DNA from 3 places in the Sphingobium sp. B10D7B genome. Region 3 is predicted to be linked to each of the others. Evidence: predicted binding sites of a transcription regulator. Region 3 holds the regulator's gene; each other region holds the start of a gene.
What was found. Region 3 encodes LexA, which represses DNA repair genes until DNA is damaged. Its sites were predicted from a motif close to GTTCCNCNCTTGTTCT; they were not measured.
Positions count from the first base shown of each region.

Region 1: a site for LexA is predicted at 3,271-3,286, ahead of uvrA (excinuclease ABC subunit UvrA). Genes of this name have one in related genera too.
Region 2: a site for LexA is predicted at 3,146-3,161, ahead of M2331_RS03105 (ImuA family protein). Genes of this name have one in related genera too.

Region 1 covers NZ_JAOQOQ010000001.1:616,941-623,280, reverse strand. Annotated here, with positions in the region: gene M2331_RS02885 (TauD/TfdA dioxygenase family protein) at 352-1,269, opposite strand; gene M2331_RS02880 (hypothetical protein) at 1,391-1,747, opposite strand; gene M2331_RS02875 (Crp/Fnr family transcriptional regulator) at 1,919-2,695, shown strand; gene M2331_RS02870 (hypothetical protein) at 2,731-3,093, opposite strand; gene uvrA (excinuclease ABC subunit UvrA) at 3,294-6,326, shown strand.
Region 2 covers NZ_JAOQOQ010000001.1:665,773-672,112, reverse strand. Annotated here, with positions in the region: gene M2331_RS03125 (sulfatase-like hydrolase/transferase) at 1-421, shown strand, start outside; gene M2331_RS03120 (hypothetical protein) at 469-1,428, opposite strand; gene M2331_RS03115 (hypothetical protein) at 1,432-2,427, opposite strand; gene M2331_RS03110 (nuclear transport factor 2 family protein) at 2,424-2,912, opposite strand; gene M2331_RS03105 (ImuA family protein) at 3,164-3,937, shown strand; gene M2331_RS03100 (Y-family DNA polymerase) at 3,819-5,393, shown strand; gene M2331_RS03095 (error-prone DNA polymerase) at 5,390-6,340, shown strand, end outside.
Region 3 covers NZ_JAOQOQ010000001.1:1,854,963-1,861,302, forward strand. Annotated here, with positions in the region: gene mfd (transcription-repair coupling factor) at 1-537, shown strand, start outside; gene M2331_RS08825 (hypothetical protein) at 1,003-1,398, shown strand; gene M2331_RS08830 (GFA family protein) at 1,446-1,934, opposite strand; gene M2331_RS08835 (bestrophin family protein) at 2,129-3,025, shown strand; gene lexA (transcriptional repressor LexA) at 3,151-3,855, shown strand; gene M2331_RS08845 (ComEC/Rec2 family competence protein) at 3,880-5,973, opposite strand; gene gltX (glutamate--tRNA ligase) at 6,066-6,340, shown strand, end outside.

The DNA.
Region 1 (6,340 bases), 1.2 Mb from region 3:
CTATGCCCTGCCTGGTTACCGGCAGCTTAAGCCTCCGTTGTGCAACGTTCACATGGAATCAGATTATCTTGTGCGACGCAACAGGAATTTTCCTGAGCGGCATTCAGTTTGCCGGAAAATTCGCAAAGCCGTTGTAATTCTGTAGCTATTTGACGAAGCATCCGTCAAACAAATGATGTTGCAGCGCAACATTAAACGAAGAAAGCCGAGTCCGGTCGCGGTCCCCGCCAGCCACCGGCCTGTGTTTCTTTGCCCTCGTTCCCCCGATAGTAGCCGCTTGGCGCCACAAGGCAAGCAGACCGATGCATGCGACGAATGCCCACGGCTGCGGGAAAGCCTGCAAAGTCAGGATCAAGCCGCCGCGGCGCCCTTGGGCGAAATCGGGGGCGCAGTCCGGAACAGCTCGCCGAACGGATCGTCCTCGACCTCGGGTGCCGGCGCTTCCCGCACGGTGGCGCGGCGCATGTCGCGACGCTCGTTCCAGTCGAACTGGCCGCCCTTGTGGAACACCGCGAGATTGTCCCAGATCACCATGTCGCCAACGGCGTAATCGACGCTGATGGCATATTGGTCCTGCGTCGCGAAGTTGTTGAGATAATCGATGAGTTCGCGGCTCTCTTCCCAGCCCCAGCCGACGACGCGATAGCAGTGCGCGCCGGCGTAGATCATCTTGCGGCCCGAACCCTTGTGGACATGCACCAGCTTGTGGACCGGGCGGTGACGCGCCTCGATATCCTCGCGGCTGATCTCGGCACCGCCCTGCTTGCGCGACCACCAGAGGCTATGCTCGCATTCCAGATTTTCGATCTTGTCCTTCACGTCCTGCGGCAGGTCGTCATAGGCCGAGCGTGCATCGGCAAACCAGGTCGGCCCGCCGGACGGCGGCACTTCCACGGCGCGGAGCATGGAATAGGACGTGCGCAGGTCCATGAAGCTGCTGTCCGTGTGCCAAATCTGATCGCCCTTGCGATAGGTCGTGGCGCCCGGATCCCAGTTGATCTCGCCCTGCGCATTGAGATTGCCGGCGTTGAACAGGAAGATGCGCGGGCGGCCCTCGCGGGGCGGCAGGCTCTCCAGATGGCCGAAATTGCGCGCGAAGGCGATCTGCCCCTCATCGTCCAGCCCGGTGTTCCGGTAGACGGTCACGCCCCAGCGATCCTGCTGAGCGATCAGCTCGGCGATCGTATCCGCATCGAGCGGCTTGCTGATGTCCACGCCGGAAATTTCGGCGCCGAAACGGGGGGTGATGGGGGTGGCCGTGATCGTCATCAGTCTATCCTGCTCCTGAGGAGGCCGATAGTAGCACAATCATTAGCATGGTCAAGTATTAGCCACGCTCGGAATGCGCCCTGCTTCGCCAGCCTCGCGTCACGGCGATAGCGCGTTCCGCCTAGCTTTTCGAGGCTTTCATGCTGGCAAGAACCTCGCGCAGAGCGCTCAGCCCCGCCGGCTTGGGAAGCATTGGCCAATCCCTGGTGCCATCGCCCAGATAGCTGCTGTCCGGATAGCCGCTCATCACCACGAACGGGATATTGCGGGCCTCCAGTTCCATCAAAACCGGCTCCGAGGTTTCGCCGCCGAGATTATAATCGACGATTGCACCGGTGATATTGCCGCTTTCCAGAGCTGTAATCGCCTGGCTCACTGTGGAGACGGGATAGACTTCATCCGCCCCCAATTCGCGCAACGTCAACTCAAGGTCGAGCGCGATAAGCATTTCATCTTCAAGCAAAAGAACATTCAGCATCCCCGGTTCCTCGAACATTCAACGAGAGGCGCCGGCCTGCCCCTGTTACTGACCCTTTGCGGCCCGTTTACTATCATGAACGCGGCTCTGCGGTGCCTCTATGCGCGGTGAGTTGATGGATGTCTGTTCACTTTTGAACATAGACGGGAACTGCGGCGGGGGCTGATCGTTATGCATCGCATGCACGACATCGTCTCGCCCGGCATCGATCATAACAATCTGGTGGCAGCGCTGAACCCTGCCGATCTGGCCTTGATGGCCAAGGTAGCGCGCGTCGAGCGGCTACCGACGGGCGCGACCCTGTACGACCCCGGCGATACCGTGGTCGCCGCTTATTTCCCCCTTGGCGATGCGGTCGCGACATTCCACGTGCTGATGGACGACGGCTCGTCGGTCGAGATCGCGATGGTCGGACGTGAGGGCGCTGTGGGTGGCATCGTCAGCAGCGGGCGGCTAGCGGCCTATTCCCGCTCCTGCGTAATGCATGGCGGCTATTTCGCCCGGTTCGATTCTGCGACGCTGGAGACGCTGAAAGCGAGTTCTCCCGCCATTCGCGATCTGCTCAGCCGCTATGCGGACTGTCTGCTCGCCCAGATTTTCCAGTCGGTCGCGTGTAACGCCGTCCACAGCCTGGAGATGCGGGCGGCCAAATGGCTGACGGCCGCTGTCGATCGCACCGGCAACAATCAAGTGATGATGACGCAGGAGGAATTCGGGTCCCTTCTCGGCATTGCGCGCAGCTATGCCAGCCGCCTGATCAAGAGTTTCAAGACCGACGGGCTCGTCCAGACCCGGCGCGGCTCGCTCGTCGTGCTGGATGCGGATCGGCTGCGTCAGCGCGCCTGTTCATGCAACGATATGGTGCGCACCCATTTCGATCACGTGCTGGCGGGCGTCTATCCAGACCCCGCCGAGCTTGAGCATCTGGTCCACAACGTCAGCCCCTAACGTTTGCCAGGAGCTGTCGCGCAGGAGATGGCCTCCTACTTTCTGGTCTTCGGCGGAAGTGGCGCGCATTTGGTCTTGTCGCCGGCCAGACAGGCCGCGACATCCGCTTCCCACTTCGCCCGCGCCTCGGCGGCCTGCGCCTGTTCTGCGGCGATTTCTGCATCCCGCGCCGCCAGCGCGTCCCGATAGGTCTGTTCGCGTGCGGCCTGCTCGTCGGCAATGGCCTTCTTCTGCGCCTCGAAATCGCTCATCTGCTGCGCCGCCAGCTTTGCCTGCTCGGCATGGAGCACACGCCGCTCTTCCTGCTCCTGCGGGGTGTCCTGCGCCAGCGCGACGGTGGCTGAGACCATCACGGCGCCTGCAAGGGTCGCCAGTCGTGCGTAACGTGCCAGGGTCATGTCGTTCTCCGTCGTCTGTCGGGCCGGGCATTCCACGCCACGGCCTGCTGGTACAATGATTAAGATCAAGACTCGATGCACGCGCAATCGCGCGAATGTCCGTCGGGCCATCTCGCATCTGGCCTCGGGCGATCCTATCTGTGCCTCTGGCTGAACCTTGCCGCTGGATTCCCTTCAGGAACAGAGATAGAACACCGCTCATGAGCCTTACCCATATTTCGGTGCGCGGCGCGCGCGAGCACAATCTCAAGGGCATTGACGTGGATCTGCCGCGCGATGCGCTGGTCGTCATCACGGGCCTCTCGGGCAGCGGCAAGTCGAGCCTCGCCTTCGACACCATCTATGCCGAGGGCCAGCGGCGCTATGTGGAGTCCCTCTCCGCTTATGCGCGCCAGTTCCTGGAGATGATGCAGAAGCCGGATGTCGAGCATATCGACGGCCTCTCGCCGGCCATCTCCATCGAGCAGAAGACCACGAGCCGCAACCCGCGCTCCACGGTCGCGACCGTGACCGAGATCTACGACTATATGCGCCTGCTGTGGGCGCGCGTGGGCGTGCCTTACTCTCCCGCCACCGGCCTGCCGATCAGCGCGCAGACGGTGAGCCAGATGGTCGACCGCGTGCTGGCGCTTCCGGAGGGGACGCGGGTCTATCTGCTCGCCCCGGTCGTGCGGGGCCGCAAGGGCGAGTATCGCAAGGAGCTGGCCGAATGGCAGCGCGCCGGCTTCACCCGCGTGCGCATCGATGGCGAGTTCTACCCCATCGAGGAAGCCCCCGCGCTCGACAAGAAGTATAAGCACGACATCGAGGTGGTGGTGGACCGCGTGGTTGTCCGCGAGGATATGGCGCAGCGGCTGGCGGAGAGCTTCGAGACGGCGCTCAAGCTGGCTGAGGGGCTGGCTTATGTGGATTTGGCTGAGGGGACGGTGGCGTCTCTCCTTAACCCCTCCCTTTCAAGGGAGGGGCAAGGGGTGGGTGCTGGAGATGGCGGCTCAATGCCGTCATCGGAAGTCACGGGCGCGACGCAGCAGCCCCACCCCAACCCCTCCCCTGAAGGGGAGGGGCTGAAAAAAGGCATGAAAAACGCCGGCATTCCGGCCAACCGCATCATCTTCAGCGAAAAATTCGCATGCCCGGTCAGCGGCTTCACCATTCAGGAGATCGAGCCGCGCCTGTTCTCGTTCAACGCGCCGCAGGGCGCTTGCCCGGCCTGCGATGGCCTGGGCGAGAAGCTGGAGTTTGACGAGCAGCTCGTCGTCCCCAATGAGGCGCTGACCCTCAAAAAGGGCGCGATCGTGCCCTGGGCCAAGTCCAATCCGCCGAGCCCCTATTACATGCAGGTGCTCGCCTCCCTCGCCAAGGCCTTCGGCTTCAGCCTGGAGACGCCGTGGAGCGAACTGCCGGGTGAGGTGCGCCTCATCATCCTGCACGGCACGGGCGGCAAGCCGGTCACCCTCACCTTCCAGGATGGGCGCAAGAGCTACAGTGTCTCCAAACCGTTCGAGGGCGTGATCGGCAATCTCAACCGCCGGATGCTGCAGACGGACAGCGCCTGGATGCGCGAGGAGCTGGGCAAGTTCCAGACCGCGCAGCCCTGCGAGACCTGCGGCGGCGCGCGCCTCAAGCCCGAGGCGCTGGCCGTGAAGGTCGCGATGCAGGACATCGCTACCCCCACCCGCATGAGCGTGGTGGATGCGCTGGCCTGGTTCACTGCCCTGCCCCAGCAGCTGACCGACCAGCAGAACCAGATCGCCAAGGCCATCCTCAAGGAGATTATCGAGCGGCTCGGCTTCCTCAACAATGTCGGCCTCGATTATCTCAATCTGGACCGCACCAGCGGCACGCTCTCGGGCGGCGAGAGCCAGCGCATTCGCCTCGCCAGCCAGATCGGCTCGGGCCTCTCTGGCGTGCTCTATGTGCTGGATGAGCCGAGCATCGGCCTCCATCAGCGCGACAACGACATGCTGCTCGTGACGCTCAAGCGCCTGCGCGATCTCGGCAACACCGTCATCGTCGTGGAGCATGATGAGGACGCCATCCGCGCGGCCGACCATATCGTCGACATGGGGCCGGGCGCCGGCGTGCATGGCGGCGAGATCGTCGCGCAGGGCACGCTGGCCGATGTGCTGGCGACGCAGGGCTCGCTCACCGCCGATTATCTCAACGGCACGCGGGAAATCCCCGTCGCCGCCAAGCGCCGCAAGGGCAGCGGCAAGAAGCTGACCGTGAAGAATGCCCGCGCGAACAATCTCAAGGGCGTCAGCGCCTCCATCCCGCTCGGCACCTTCACCTGCATCACCGGCGTCTCCGGCTCGGGCAAGTCCAGCTTCACCATCGATACGCTCTATGCCGCCAGCGCCCGCGCGCTGAATGGCGCCCGTGTTATCGCCGGCGCGCATGACAAGATCGAGGGGCTGGAGCATCTCGACAAGGTGATCGACATCGATCAGTCGCCCATCGGCCGCACCCCGCGCTCCAACCCGGCGACCTATACCGGGGCCTTCACCAACATCCGCGACTGGTTCGCCGGCCTGCCGGAAAGCCAGGCGCGCGGCTACAAGCCCGGCCGCTTCTCCTTCAACGTGAAGGGCGGCCGCTGCGAGGCCTGCCAGGGCGATGGCGTCATCAAGATCGAGATGCACTTCCTGCCGGACGTCTACGTCACCTGCGAGGAATGCCACGGCAAGCGCTACAACCGCGAGACGCTGGAGGTGAAGTTCAAGGGCCACAGCATCGCCGACGTGCTGGACATGACGGTGGAAGACGCCGTCGAGTTCTTCAAGGCCGTGCCACCGATCCGCGACCGCATGGCCATGCTGGCGGAAGTGGGCCTGGGCTATGTGAAGGTCGGCCAGCAGGCGACGACCCTCTCGGGCGGCGAGGCCCAGCGCGTGAAGCTCGCCAAGGAGCTGAGCCGCCGCGCCACCGGCAACACGCTCTACATCCTCGATGAGCCCACCACCGGCCTGCACTTCGAGGATGTGCGCAAACTGCTCGAAGTGCTCCACGCGCTGGTCGAACAGGGCAACAGCGTGGTGGTGATCGAGCATAATCTCGATGTCATCAAGACCGCCGACTGGATCATCGACCTGGGGCCGGAAGGCGGCGTGAAGGGCGGCGAGATCGTCGCGACCGGCACGCCCGAGCAGGTAGTGAAGGAGAAGCGGAGTTATACGGGGCGGTATCTGGCGCCGTTGCTGGGGAAGAAGGCGGTGAGCGAGGCAGCGGAGTGACTTAGAGCAACCAT
Region 2 (6,340 bases), 1.2 Mb from region 3:
GATGATGTCCATGGACTGGCTGCCGACCCTGCTCGCCGCCGCCGGCGGCGCGCCGGACCCGGCCTATCCCAGCGACGGCATCAATCTGCTGCCTTATCTCGCCGACCCCTCCAGCAAGAGCGAGCGGACCTTGTGCTGGCGCTACAAGAATCTGGACCAGCAGGCCTGCCGCATGGGCGACTGGAAGTATCTGAAAATCCTCCAGAACAGCTTCCTCTTCAACGTGGTCGACGATCCGATGGAGCGGGCCAACCTGAAGGACCGGATGCCGGAGAAAATGGCGCAGGTGAAGGCGGCCTATGACGCATGGGACAGCCAGATGCTGCCGCTCGACCCGGATTCATCGACCCATGGCTTCACCGGCAAGGATCTGGCGGATCACTTCGGCGTCAAGGTGGAGAACAGCGTCAAGCCACGCTGACGGGCGTGGCGGGGTGGGCAGGTCCGATTGTCCTGCCGCCCGGCCGCTCAGGGCGCCCAGCCCTGCCCGGCCTCATAAGGCAGGCGCGTGAAGATCAGCTCGACTTCACGCACCTTGCCGCCCCGCATCCCCAGCATCTCGCCGCTGAGCAGCGACATCGGCCCCCTTGGTTTAGCAGGGCAGGTGCGACCATAGCCCGGAATGTCGTTGCATTCGGTCCGCCCGTAGAAGCGCAGGGAAAACACGCCGAACAGCACCTGCTGTTCCTCATCCACCACCAGATAGCGGCGCGGCTCGACCTTATCGAGCGTGTCGAACAGATGCGCCTCCACCTGCGCCTGACAGCTCATGCTGCCGAAATGCGGCAGCGGTTTGCCGGGAATGGGCGTGATGGGATAGGCCAGTTGCGGATTGCCGCTCATCGGCATCCGGTTTTCGATCCGCTGGCAATCCGGCGCGAAATGATCGCCTTTGTTGCGCAGCATATTATCGAAGTTCCGCTCGGCCAGTGCGATCATTTCGGCGCGGGACAGGCGCTCGCGCTTGGGCACGATGGTGCGCAGGCCTGCTCTGACCTCGGTCGGCATGGAGGGATGCTGCGGCGCGAATGACCGGCCGATCACCGTCTCGGCTTCCGCGATCCGCCCGGCGACGATCTTGAGGCGCGTGGCATAGCCGACGGTCTTGTCGCCCTCCTTCACTTCTCCCAGCACCGCGACTTGCCCGGCGTGCACATCGGCGGCGCGCGCCTGGTAGCTGCTATAGCCATCCGTCGTCTGCCAGAGCCCCTCGCCCGGCGCCACCGGCACGCCATTCTCGGTGGCGCGAAAGTCCGGTGCGAGGTCGAGACCGGCTGGCGTGCCCTGCTCGACGGCGGCAAGATAGCGGTCCACATGCGCATAGAGACAGGCGCGGTCGCACGCAGGCGCGACCTCCCGTGCCAGCGTCGGCAAGCCGGGGGAGAGCAGCAGCGCGAGGGCGGCGGCACGCCATGCAAAGCGGATCATCGCTCAGTTCTCCCCGCCGGACCCGGCATCACGCAGATCGCCCTGCCAGCCGCTGTCGGCCTCATAAGCGGCGAATTTGAAGATCGCCTCGACTTCGTGAATCTTGCCGCCGCGCACGCCGAGGATTTCCGCATTGAGCAATGAGACCGGCTGGCGGGGCTTGTCATGGCAGATCGTGCCATAGCCGGGGATCTCGTTGCACCGGCCCTTCTTGTACCAGCGCATGACATAGACGCCGAAGACGAGCTGCTTCTCCTCATCGAGCAGGAGGAAGCGGCGCGGCTCGACCGCGTCGAGCTGGTCGAAGAGATGCAGGCTGATCTGCTGGCCGCAGCCCATGCTGCCGAAATGCGGCTTGGGCACGCCGGTTATCGTGCCGATGGGATAGTTCAGCTCAGCATTGCCGCTCATCGCCATGCGGTTCTCGATCCGCTGGCAATCGTCCGCATAAAGAGAGCCATCGGCCGCGAGCAGCGCGTCGAAATTGGCATTGGCCGTCTCGATCATCTGCTGGCGGGTCAGCCGCTCGGCGGGCGGAACGATATTGCGGAACGACGCGCGCGGCGCCGGCACGATCGACGAGCCGGGCACCCGCCCGCGCCCGAGAATCGTCTCCACCTCGGTGATCTTGCGATCCGCCACCTTGAGGCGCAGCGCGATGGTGACCTTGCCCTCCCCTTCCAGCACCTCGCCGATATAGCCGACGGTGCCGCTCACCGGATCGGCGAGGTCGATGCGATAGGTGCCGAGGCCGGTCCCCGTCTGCCACAGGCCCGCGCCAAGACGGACCTCCTGCGCATCTTCCGTCGCACGATATTGCGCTGCCATCGGCGCCCGAGCGGGCGCGCGCGCGACCATGGCGGCCAGATATTGGTCCATGATCTCGGTGAGACAGGTGCGATCACAGGCCGCCGGGGCAGCAGGTCCGGCAGCCATTGCCGGGGCGGCGAGCAGGAGCGCGGCCATCGCGGCCAGCCCCCGGATGGGACGCGCGATCATGGCTGCACGGGACGCGGGCGGGGCCGGATGCGGGTGATCTTGCCGCATGGAATCTCGTAGAGCAGCACGCCGCGCAACCGCCAGTCATCGCCCGCCTTCAAGGGCCGTGAGCCAAAGTCGGGCCAGTCGCTGGTGGCCTGAAAATGCGCTTCCAGATCGACCGTCGCGCCCTGTGGCTGCACCTCGATGGCGTGCGGGGTGACATGCTCCTTCAGCCCACGGGCATCGACGTCGCGATAAAAGGCGATGATGGCATCGCGCCCCTTGAGATCGGGCCACTTCCCGCCTTTCACCAGGACGACATCGGCGTCGTAATAGCTGGTGAAGCAGGCATAATCGCGCGCATTGAAACAGAGGAAATAGCGCTCGAAATCGGCCTTGGTCATGCCCGGCGACGGGCAATTCTCGGCCGCCACAGCCGTTTGGGCGAGCGATCCGAGCAGAGCAAGCATGAGCGCTTTGCCGACGGCTGAGCTGAACCGCATCCCCTGTGACCTCCCCCTCATGACGCACATCCGCATGCAGCGGATAAATCGTGATACGTCGTTGTAGTTTATTCCGTCCTGCAGGGCCGCCTTGTCAAGCGAAATGCCCGGTGAGCGAAACCGCCCTTGTGACCTTCTGACGGAGGCTGGCGGGCCAATGATCGTTCCACTCCAATGGCTTGGGTCGCGATGGGACAAGCTGCCGGAACGATCCCTTGACCCTGCTCAGAATAGGAACATAATAGGAACATATGAGACTCGCCCCTGCCCTTTTGTGCGATCACGCGATGCCGGATGCCCCCTCCCGAAAGGCGTTCGGCATCGCCGCGATCGATACGCTGCTGGGCGGCGGGCTGGCGCGCGGGCGAGTACATGAAGTCTATGCGGCAGAGGTGGACGATGTCGCGGCAGCGGCGGGTTTCGTCGTCTCGCTGGCGACAGGTCTGAGCGAGGCCGACGGCAAGGTGCTGTGGCTCCGCGAGCGACAGGCGAGCCGAAAAGGCGGCGTAGCGCAGGGCCATGGCTGGGCCGAACTGGGCGGCGCCCCCGGCCTGGGGCTGATCGGCACCGTCAGGGACGGCATGGACCTGCTGCGTGCCGCCGTGGATGCCTTGCGCTGCTCTGGCCTGAGCGCGGTCGTGGTGGAAGGCTGGGGGCCGATGCCCGCACTGGACCTGACCGCCAGCCGCCGCCTGACTCTGGCGGCAGAGAAATCCGGCGTGACGCTGCTGCTGCTGCGCCCTGACGCGCCGCCCGTGCCCAGCGCGGGTCAGACCCGCTGGCAGGTGGCCGCCGCACCTTCGCTCGCGCTGCCGGGCAATGCGCCCGGACTGCCGACCTTCGATGTGACCTTGCTGCGCCAACGTTCCGGCCCTTGCGGCCTTTCCTGGCGGCTGGAGTGGGACCGTGACCGACGCTTGTTCCGTGAAGCGGCGCTATCTGGCGCTGTGGTTTCCGCTCCTGCCCACAGAAAGGCTGCGGATTCAGCAGGGGATCGACAGCGCGGGGACCGGCGGGCAGCCTAACGGGCCGCTGGTTCTCGTCGCCAAGATCAAGGGCGCATTGCGGCTGTGCGCCGTCGATGCGCAGGCCCACGCGCTCGGCATCTTGCCGGGCCAGACGCTGGCCGATGCCCGCGCGCTGCAGCCCGACCTCATCGTGGCCGACATGGACGAAGAGGCCGACCGTCACTGGCTGCAGCGGCTGGCCCGGCATTGCATCGCCTGGTCGCCGCATGTCACCCTCGCCCCGCCCGATGGGATAACGCTGGATATTGCGGGAAGCGACCATCTGTTCGGCGGCGAGGCAGGCCTGGCCGCGCAGGCCGAGGATGCCTTCGCCGCGATTGGCATGAGCGTGCGCATGGCCACAGCCTCCACCGCGCAGGGCGCGCAGGCGCTGGCCCGTCATGCCCGCCTGCCCGTCACCAGCGAGCGGGAGGCGCTGCGGGCGCTGCCCGTGCTGGCGCTGGGGCTGGACGAAGAGGCGACGCTCGCCTTGCGCCGCGCCGGGCTAAAGACCATCGGCGATCTGGCGTCGCGGGCCGCCGCCAGCATCGCCGCGCGATTCGGGGCGGACGCGGTGACTGCCTTGCGCCGCCTGCTGGGCGAGGAGCAGGCGCCGATCGATCCGCTCGCACAGCCCCAGCCGCTCCATTTCGAGCGCCGTTTTGCCGAGCCGGTTGCCTTGCAGGCCAGCATCGCCGCCTGTTTTCTCGACCTGCTGCGCGAGGCGGCCCGGACACTCGATGAGCGCGGACTGGGTGGCCGGCGCTTTGTCCTGACATTGTTCCGCAGCGATGGCGCGCGCCATCGGCTGGCGATCGAGACCGGTCTGCCCACGCGCGATCCGGCGCCGGTGCTGCGCCTGTTCGACGAACGCATCGGGACGCTGGCCGACCCGCTCGACCCCGGTTTCGGCTATGACCGCATCACCTTGTTCCTGCCCGTCACCGAGCCGCTCGGCACCAGCCAGCCGGCTCTGGATGGCAGCGAGCAGGATGCCGGCGCGCTGGCCGATCTGATCGACCGGTTGAGCACCCGCCTGGGGCCGGCCAGCCTGTGTCGCCTTGAGCCGCAGGACAGCCATATTCCCGAACAGGCGCAGCTGGCCTTGCCGGCGATCCATGCCCGCGCCCCCCTTCCATGGCCCACGCCGCCGGTGGGCGAGCCGCCCTTGCGGCCGCTGTTCCTGTTCGATCCGCCGCAGCCGGTGGAGGTGATCGCGCAAGTGCCGGACGGCCCGCCGCATCGCTTCCGCTGGAAACGCAGGCTGCACGAGGTGCGGCTCTACGAAGGCCCCGAGCGGATCGCCTCCGAATGGTGGCGGCGCAAGGGCGGCGAAGCCCCCGGCAAGGCAGGGCTGACGCGGGACTATTACCGGATCGAGGACGTGCGCGGGCGACGCTACTGGATCTTCCGCCACGGGCTTTATGATGAAAAGCCCGATCCGAACTGGTATCTCCACGGGCTGTTCGCATGAACGACCCGCCCCCTTTCGCAGAGCTGGTCGCGGCCACCAATTACAGCTTCCTGCGCGGCGCTTCGCATCCCGCGCATATGGTGGCGCAGGCCCATCATCTGGGCATGGCCGGGTTGGGCATTGCGGATCGCAACACGGTGGCAGGCGTCGTGCGCGCGCATGTGGCCTGGCGGGAGATCGGCGGGCCTGCCACCGGTTTCCGCCTTGTCGTCGGCGCGCGGCTGGTCTTTGCGGATGGGACGCCGGATATCGTCGCCTATCCTGCCACCCGCCATGGCTGGGGACGACTGACACGACTGCTGACGCTGGGTAACCGCCGCGCGGAAAAAGGTGATTGCACGCTCAATCTGCCGGATCTGCTCGATCATGCCGACGACCTGTTGCTGATCGCCACCGGGCGTGACCGGAGCCTGTTGGAGCGGCTGACGGAGGCGCGTCCCGGCGCGGTGTGGCTGGCGGCGACCATGCAGCGCAGCGGCGCGGATGCGCGACGACTGGCGCAAGCCCAGGCTCTCGGCGCGGCTTGCGGCGTGCCTCTGCTTGCCACGTGCGACGCGCTCTACGATCATCCCGACGCGCGACCGCTGCACGATATCCTGACCTGCATTCGCGAAGGCACGACCATCGCTGCGGCGGGTCGACGCCTGCTCGCCAATGCCGAACGGCATCTCAAGCCGCCTGCCGAAATGGCCCGCCTGTTCCGCACGTGCCCGCAAGCCGTGACGGCCAGCACCGACATTCTCTCGCGCATCGCCTTCACGCTCGATGACCTGCGCTATGAATATCCGCACGAACCGGTGCCCGAAGGCTGGCAACCGCAGGCCTGGCTGGAACATCTGGTGCAGGAGGGTGGCCGCGAATATTTCCCCGATGGCCTGCCCGAAAAATACCAAAAGGTGCTGGATGAGGAATATGCGCTGATCCGCAAGCGGAACTACGCTTATTAC
Region 3 (6,340 bases):
GTTGGCTTCGAGCTTTACCAGTCGATGCTGGAAGAGGCGATCATGGAAGCCAAGGCCGGCGGTGCCGCGCTCGCCCCGGCACCGGACAAGTCCTCGCCGCAGATCAATGTCGAGGCGCCGATCATGATCCCGGAGGATTATGTGCCGGATCTCGACCTGCGCATGGGCCTCTATCGCCGCATCAACGAGCTGGAGGACAAGGGCGCCATCGAGGCCTTCGCCGCCGAGCTGATCGACCGCTTCGGCCCGCTACCGGACCCTACCCAGAATCTGTTGACCCTAATCGACGTGAAGCTCAATTGCCGCAAGGCCGGCATCGCCAAGATCGACATCGGCCCGCGCGGCGCGCTGGTGAGCTTCCAGAACGACCAGTGCCGCAATCTCCCGGGCCTGATCGGCTACGTCCAGAAACTCGGCGCTATCGCCAAGCTGCGGCCCGACAGCAAACTCGTCATCCAGCGCGCTTGGGGTGATCCCAAGGCACGGCTGAACGGGGCGCTTAAGTTGAGCCAAGGGTTGGCGAAGAGTATTGGGTGAAGGGTGGATTACAGCGGAAGTGCGCGATGTGGGTATGTATTGGCATGGCGCTAGAGGGTTGGAAGCACAGAGCCGGCTGGGCAGCTTTGCTCGATCCTGAAGAGCCATTACGGCTCCTATCGATAGAAAAAAGCTATGGATACCGGCTTTCTTCAACCTTCCTCGTTCGTGCTGAGTAGGGTCTGAGGAGCGCCGCAGACGCGTATCGAAGACCCGTATCGAAGCATCGCAGCGCACGGGTAAGTCCTTCGATACGCCGCTTCGACAGGCTCAACAGCTACTCAGTGCGAACGCAGCGGCGCCACAACGGAGTCGAGTCCGTTCAGTCGGCTTTTAAAGCCATAACCGCTTTGGAGCGGTGAAGAAGGACCCGTGAACGGCAAGTTTGGCCTGGAAGCAGACCTTCTGATTCCGGACGATTGGCCGTACCTTGCGGACGTTTATCCCCAAAGGTAATATTGTGTGATGCGTGAGCCAGATTTTCAGATCGATGGGTGGTCTCTTGAGGACGGGGAAACCTATCATGCCGCAGCGCCAAAGACCTTTTGGATACCTGACCGCCAAAAACGAGAAAACCTTGAGCCCGGAGACCTAGCCAAGCTGATCTTTCGGATTAGCGTCGAAGATGCTGATGAGAATGTCGCGGTGGAGCGGATGTGGGTTCTCGTCAGAGAGCGCACAGCGGACGGGTATCTTGGCGTACTTGACAACGAACCAAGCTCCATTGCCGAAAATGATGAGTTTTGGCTGGGCACCGAGCTGCCCTTTTCGGCGAAGCACATAATCAACATTGAAGAGAAAGACGAGAACACCGTTGCGCTCTCCAGCCAGGAGCCGCGCAGGCGTTGGCCAGCACGTTAACTTGGGCCGTCCGCCTTTAGAGCGCGGCCGTATAAGGGGACGTCGTCCTATTCAATCCATAGCCCATGCGCCCGGTGCCAGTCTTCCAGCCCCTCGTCTGGATAGCCGTCGAAGCACTGGTCGTTCCGCCCGATCTGCGGTTCGACCCAATTCGCCTTTGATCCGAGCATCATGTGCACGAGCGACGGCGCCTTGGGCAAATCGCTGTCGATCGCGGAAGCGAAAGGGTGGAGCAGGTCAGGATACTCCGGGCTGAACACCCAGAGCGCGCTCGCGCAGGACGGGCAGAAGTGCCGCTCGCCGGTGCTGACCTGGCAGCTGCCTTCACCATCGTCCAGCGTAGCGTGATAGATGGCGGTCTCGCCTTGCACCTTGAGCGTGCGCTTGTCGGCGTGGAGATTGATGGCATAGCCGCCACCGCCGGCGGTCTTGCGGCAGATCGAGCAATAACAGCGCAGGAATGGCACCGGCGCGTGGCTGTCGACGGACAAGCGCACGGCGCCGCATCGACAGGAACCTTCGAGCTTGAGGGGCATGGCACGGTCCTCTTGTGGTGATCGTCTCTCGAGCTGAACCGCTCTTATCTCCGCCGGTTCCCTCAGCGCCCATTGCGCGCTTCCCCTTGCGGCCACTTAATCCTTGATCTGCGCGCGCATCCTCCGCATGGCGAGCGCGCCCGGTGCCCGGCCCATGTCCGGTGGCCGCGTGCCCTGGCAGGAGATGTCCGCCCGTGATCGTTCGCAACCGCCTTGGCTTGCTCGAAGTGCTGTTCGCCTATCGCGGCACGATCATGCCGCATATCCAGCATCGGCTGGCGGGCATCGCCGTGGCCAGCGTGGCGGCCATTCTCGCGGCGCGCGCCTGGCCCGGGCTGTTCGCGCAGATCAGCGGCATTCCATTCGCGCTGATCGGCCTGTCGCTCTCCATCTTCATGAGCTTCCGCAACAGCGCCTGTTATGATCGCTGGTGGGAGGGTCGCAAGCAATGGGGCGCGCTGATCATCGCGAGCCGCTCCTTCGCGCGACTCACCTCCTCGCTGCCTGAGGAGGAACGCACCCCGCTGCTCCGCGGCATCTGCGGCTTCACCAACGGTCTTGCTGCCCGCCTGCGCCAGCATGACGAGGCGGCCGCGATCGGCAGGTGGGTAAAGGATGGGCCTTGGCGCACCTCCCCGAACCCTACCGACACCGTGCTCTACGAGATGGGCGCGCACTGCTTGCGCCTCTCCGCAGATGAAAAGATCAATCCCATCCACCACTCGCTCATCGAGGGGCAGCTCAAGGCGCTCAGCGATGTGCAGGCGGCCTGCGAGCGGATCGCCAGCACGCCGGTACCGTTCACCTATTCGCTCATTCTCCACCGCACGACCTACGTCTTCTGCCTGTTGCTGCCTTTCGCCCTGGCTGGTTCGCTGGGCTGGTGGGCCCTCATTCCGGTGCTGGTGGCGAGCTACACCTTCTTCGGGCTGGACGCCTTGGGCGATCAGCTGGAAGACCCGTTCGGCTATGATCCCAACGATTTGCCGCTCGATGCTATGACGCGGACGGTGGAACGCGAAATGCTCGCCCGCCTCGGCGCGACTGATCTCCCCGCGCCCATCGCGCCCGATCAGCACATCCTGACCTGATCGCTCGCTAGCGCAAGGCTGGAGCGCCCGCCCACCGAAACGCGAGATATTCGGCCGATCCGTGTTGACGTGGCTCGATTCGTTTCCTAAACGTTCTCCGTCCGTTCCATATTGGGGAACCACTCATGTTGACCGCCAAGCAACAGCAACTGCTCAGCTACATCAAGCAGCATCTCGATCAGGGTGGCGTCTCGCCCAGTTTCGAGGAGATGAAGGAGGCGCTGGACCTCAAGTCGAAGTCCGGCATCCACCGGCTGATCAGCGCGCTGGAAGAGCGCGGCTTCATCCGCAGGCTGCCCAATCGCGCGCGGGCGCTCGAAATCCTCAAACTGCCGGATGGTATGCCCGTGGCAGAGCGGACGGAAGAGCCGGCGGCGGCCACCAACGTGACCCCGCTGCGCAAGGCGCCCACCGCGCCGGCGCGGACGATCCCTATCGCCGCCAATGACGTGATCGAAATTCCGCTGCATGGGCGCATCGCTGCCGGTCTTCCCATCGAGGCGATGGAGAGCGACACCATGCTGCCGGTCCCGGCCGCGTTGCTGGGCGCCGGCGATCATTACGCGCTGGAAGTCTCCGGTGACTCGATGATCGAAGCAGGGATTTTCGACGGTGACTTCGCGCTGATCCAACGGACCGAGACGGCGCGCGATGGCCAGATCGTCGTTGCCCTCATCGACGAGAATGAAGCGACGCTCAAATATTTCCATCATGACGGCCGCAAGGTGAGGCTCGACCCCGCCAATCGCGATCATGAGCCGCAAACCTATGAGGCGCGGCAGGTGCGCATTCAGGGTCGGCTCGCAGGGCTATTGCGGCGCTATAACTGAGACGGGCGGTTTGGGACGCTGGCTCTAGCGCGAGCCGGTGCCCGCTATCCAGGGATGGCGACTGCGCGGGTCGTGGCCCGGCACGATCTCCCGGCTGTCCAGCAGGACCAGTGCGCCCCCCATGGCACTCAGTGCGGGCCGATCCAGCTTTGCCCAGCGCGGCACACATCCGGGCGGCAGGCGTCGGTCAGCAATCACAAGATCAGCCTGTGCGCAGGCGGCCACCAACTCGGGATAGGGAACCAGCAGGCGCGAGCGACTGATCAGCAGGTGAACCGGCGGCTGGCCGGTACGGCCCGGCAATGTCATCGCGCACATGTCCCGCGTGCATCGCGTGTCCGGCGCCTGCGTCAGGGACGCAAACTCACCGTCATAGGCGCTGGCCTCGGCCAAAGTGGTACGAACATAATCCCCGCTCCGGTCCCGCAACAGCGCCATCCGCCCGTCGCCCAGACGCACCGCCACATGATGACCATCGGCGGTGACCAGCACATCGGCGGACGGTGCCAGAAATGTCAGGAAAAAGCCGAGCGCCGCCAGAGGCAGGCCCCACCATCGCAGCGCCGTGTGCCAAAGCATCAGCCACAAGAGGCCGATCATGGCGAGCGCAAAGGCCAGTCCGCTGGAGACGGGCAGCGACAGCGTGGCAAAGGGCTGACTGGCGACACTATGCGCGATCCACAGAAGGAACTTGAGCGCCACGCCGACCACCCACCACACGGGCGCCCCCAGCCCCACAGCGTCGAGCACCAGCGCGAGCACCTCAGCCGGCATCACCACGAAGCTTGTGAGTGGAATGGCGATCATATTGGCCGCCGCGCCAAGCAGGCCCGAGCGATGAAAATGAGCGAAGGCAATCGGCGTCAGCACCAGCTCCACCAGCAAACCTGTCGCCAGCAAGGCGCCGAGGCTGCGGGTCCAGCGCTTTATCCGCCCTTCATCGCGTCGCTCGAACAGCCGCCGTGCGGGGGGATATTCGTAAAGCGCCACAATCGCGGTCACGGCAACGAAGCTCATCTGGAAGCTGGGGCCGATGACAGCCTCGGGCCAAAAGATCATCACGATCAGCGCGCCGGTCGCGATCAAGCGCAGCCCGATGGCCTCACGGCCCAGAGCCATGCCCGCGATTACCAGCAGAGCGGCAATGCACGAGCGGATCGTCGGCACCTGCGCCCCGGTGAACACAGTGTAGCCGATGCCCGCCGCGCCGCCCACGCAGGCGGCGATCATCAGCACCGGCCAGCGCAGCGCAAGGGTCGGCGAAAGCGCAAGCAGACTGACCATGATGAGAATCACGCCGCCGATCAGCGCGGAGACGTGCAAGCCACTGATCGAGAGCAGATGGGCAAGCCCGCTGCGCCGCATCGCGTCCGCATCCGCCTCACTGATCCAGTTCTGATTGCCCGTGGCGAGCGTGATCGCGATCGTCCCTTCCGGTCCCGGCAACCGCGCGGCGATGTGGTGGGCGAGAGTCGCGCGCGCATCCCCGCCAGCGGTTGCCGCATCGAGGCGCTGCACTTTGCCGAGTGCCCGCCCGGTAGCGCCGAGGCCGGAAAAATAGGCCGTCCGCGCAAAATCATAAGCGCCCGGCAGGGCAGCCGGTGCAGGCGGCATTAGCCGCGCTCGGACGGCAATGCGGTCCCCTGCGGCAATCTCCTCTGCCATCTGATCGGGCGCCGCGTTGATGCGGACCCGCGCCGGCAGATCGGGCCGGGATAGCGGCGCGACCTCCAGCCGCACCAGTCCCCGTGCAGCCAGGGGCGTCGCCGAGAGGACGCGCGCCTCCATCTCCACCACCGCGGCGCGTGCGAGCGGTGGCTGCGCCACGAGCAGCGCTTTAGCCCAGATCAGCAGACAGCCCGCCGCCAGCAGCACCGCGCCGACGGCCAGCGCAGCAGGCAAGCGTCCTCCGCGCCCCACGGCGCCAAACGCGGCGGCGGCGCCCAGCCAGAAGGCGATCCACGCCATCCACTGCGGCGGCGCAGGCAGAGTGAACCAAGCGATAATCCCGGCGCCCAGCAGGATCGGCACCCACAGTGGCAGTTGCGCCCGCTCGGCCTCCAGCACCGATTCCGCTCGCGCATGAAGCCGTCCCAACCAGACACTGCTGCGGCGCAACAACGGTATTTGTCGAGCCGGAAAAGGCGTGCTAGGGGCATTCTCGTTCACTAGGAAACCCACCCGCGACATAAGGGAAAAGCAGGCATAGCGTGGCAGAAGGACGGAAACAAACAGGCACGGTCGTCACCCGCTTTGCCCCCTCGCCTACGGGATATCTCCACATTGGCGGCGCACGCACGGCGCTGTTCAACTATCTTTTCGCCCGTCACCACGGCGGCAAGTTCCTACTGCGCGTCGAGGATACCGACCGCGCCCGCTCGACCGAATCCGCGATCGAGGCGATCTTCGACGGCTTGAGCTGGCTGGGCCTTGCAGGCGATGACGAACCGGTCTTCCAGTTCGCGCGTGCGGCACGCCATGCCGA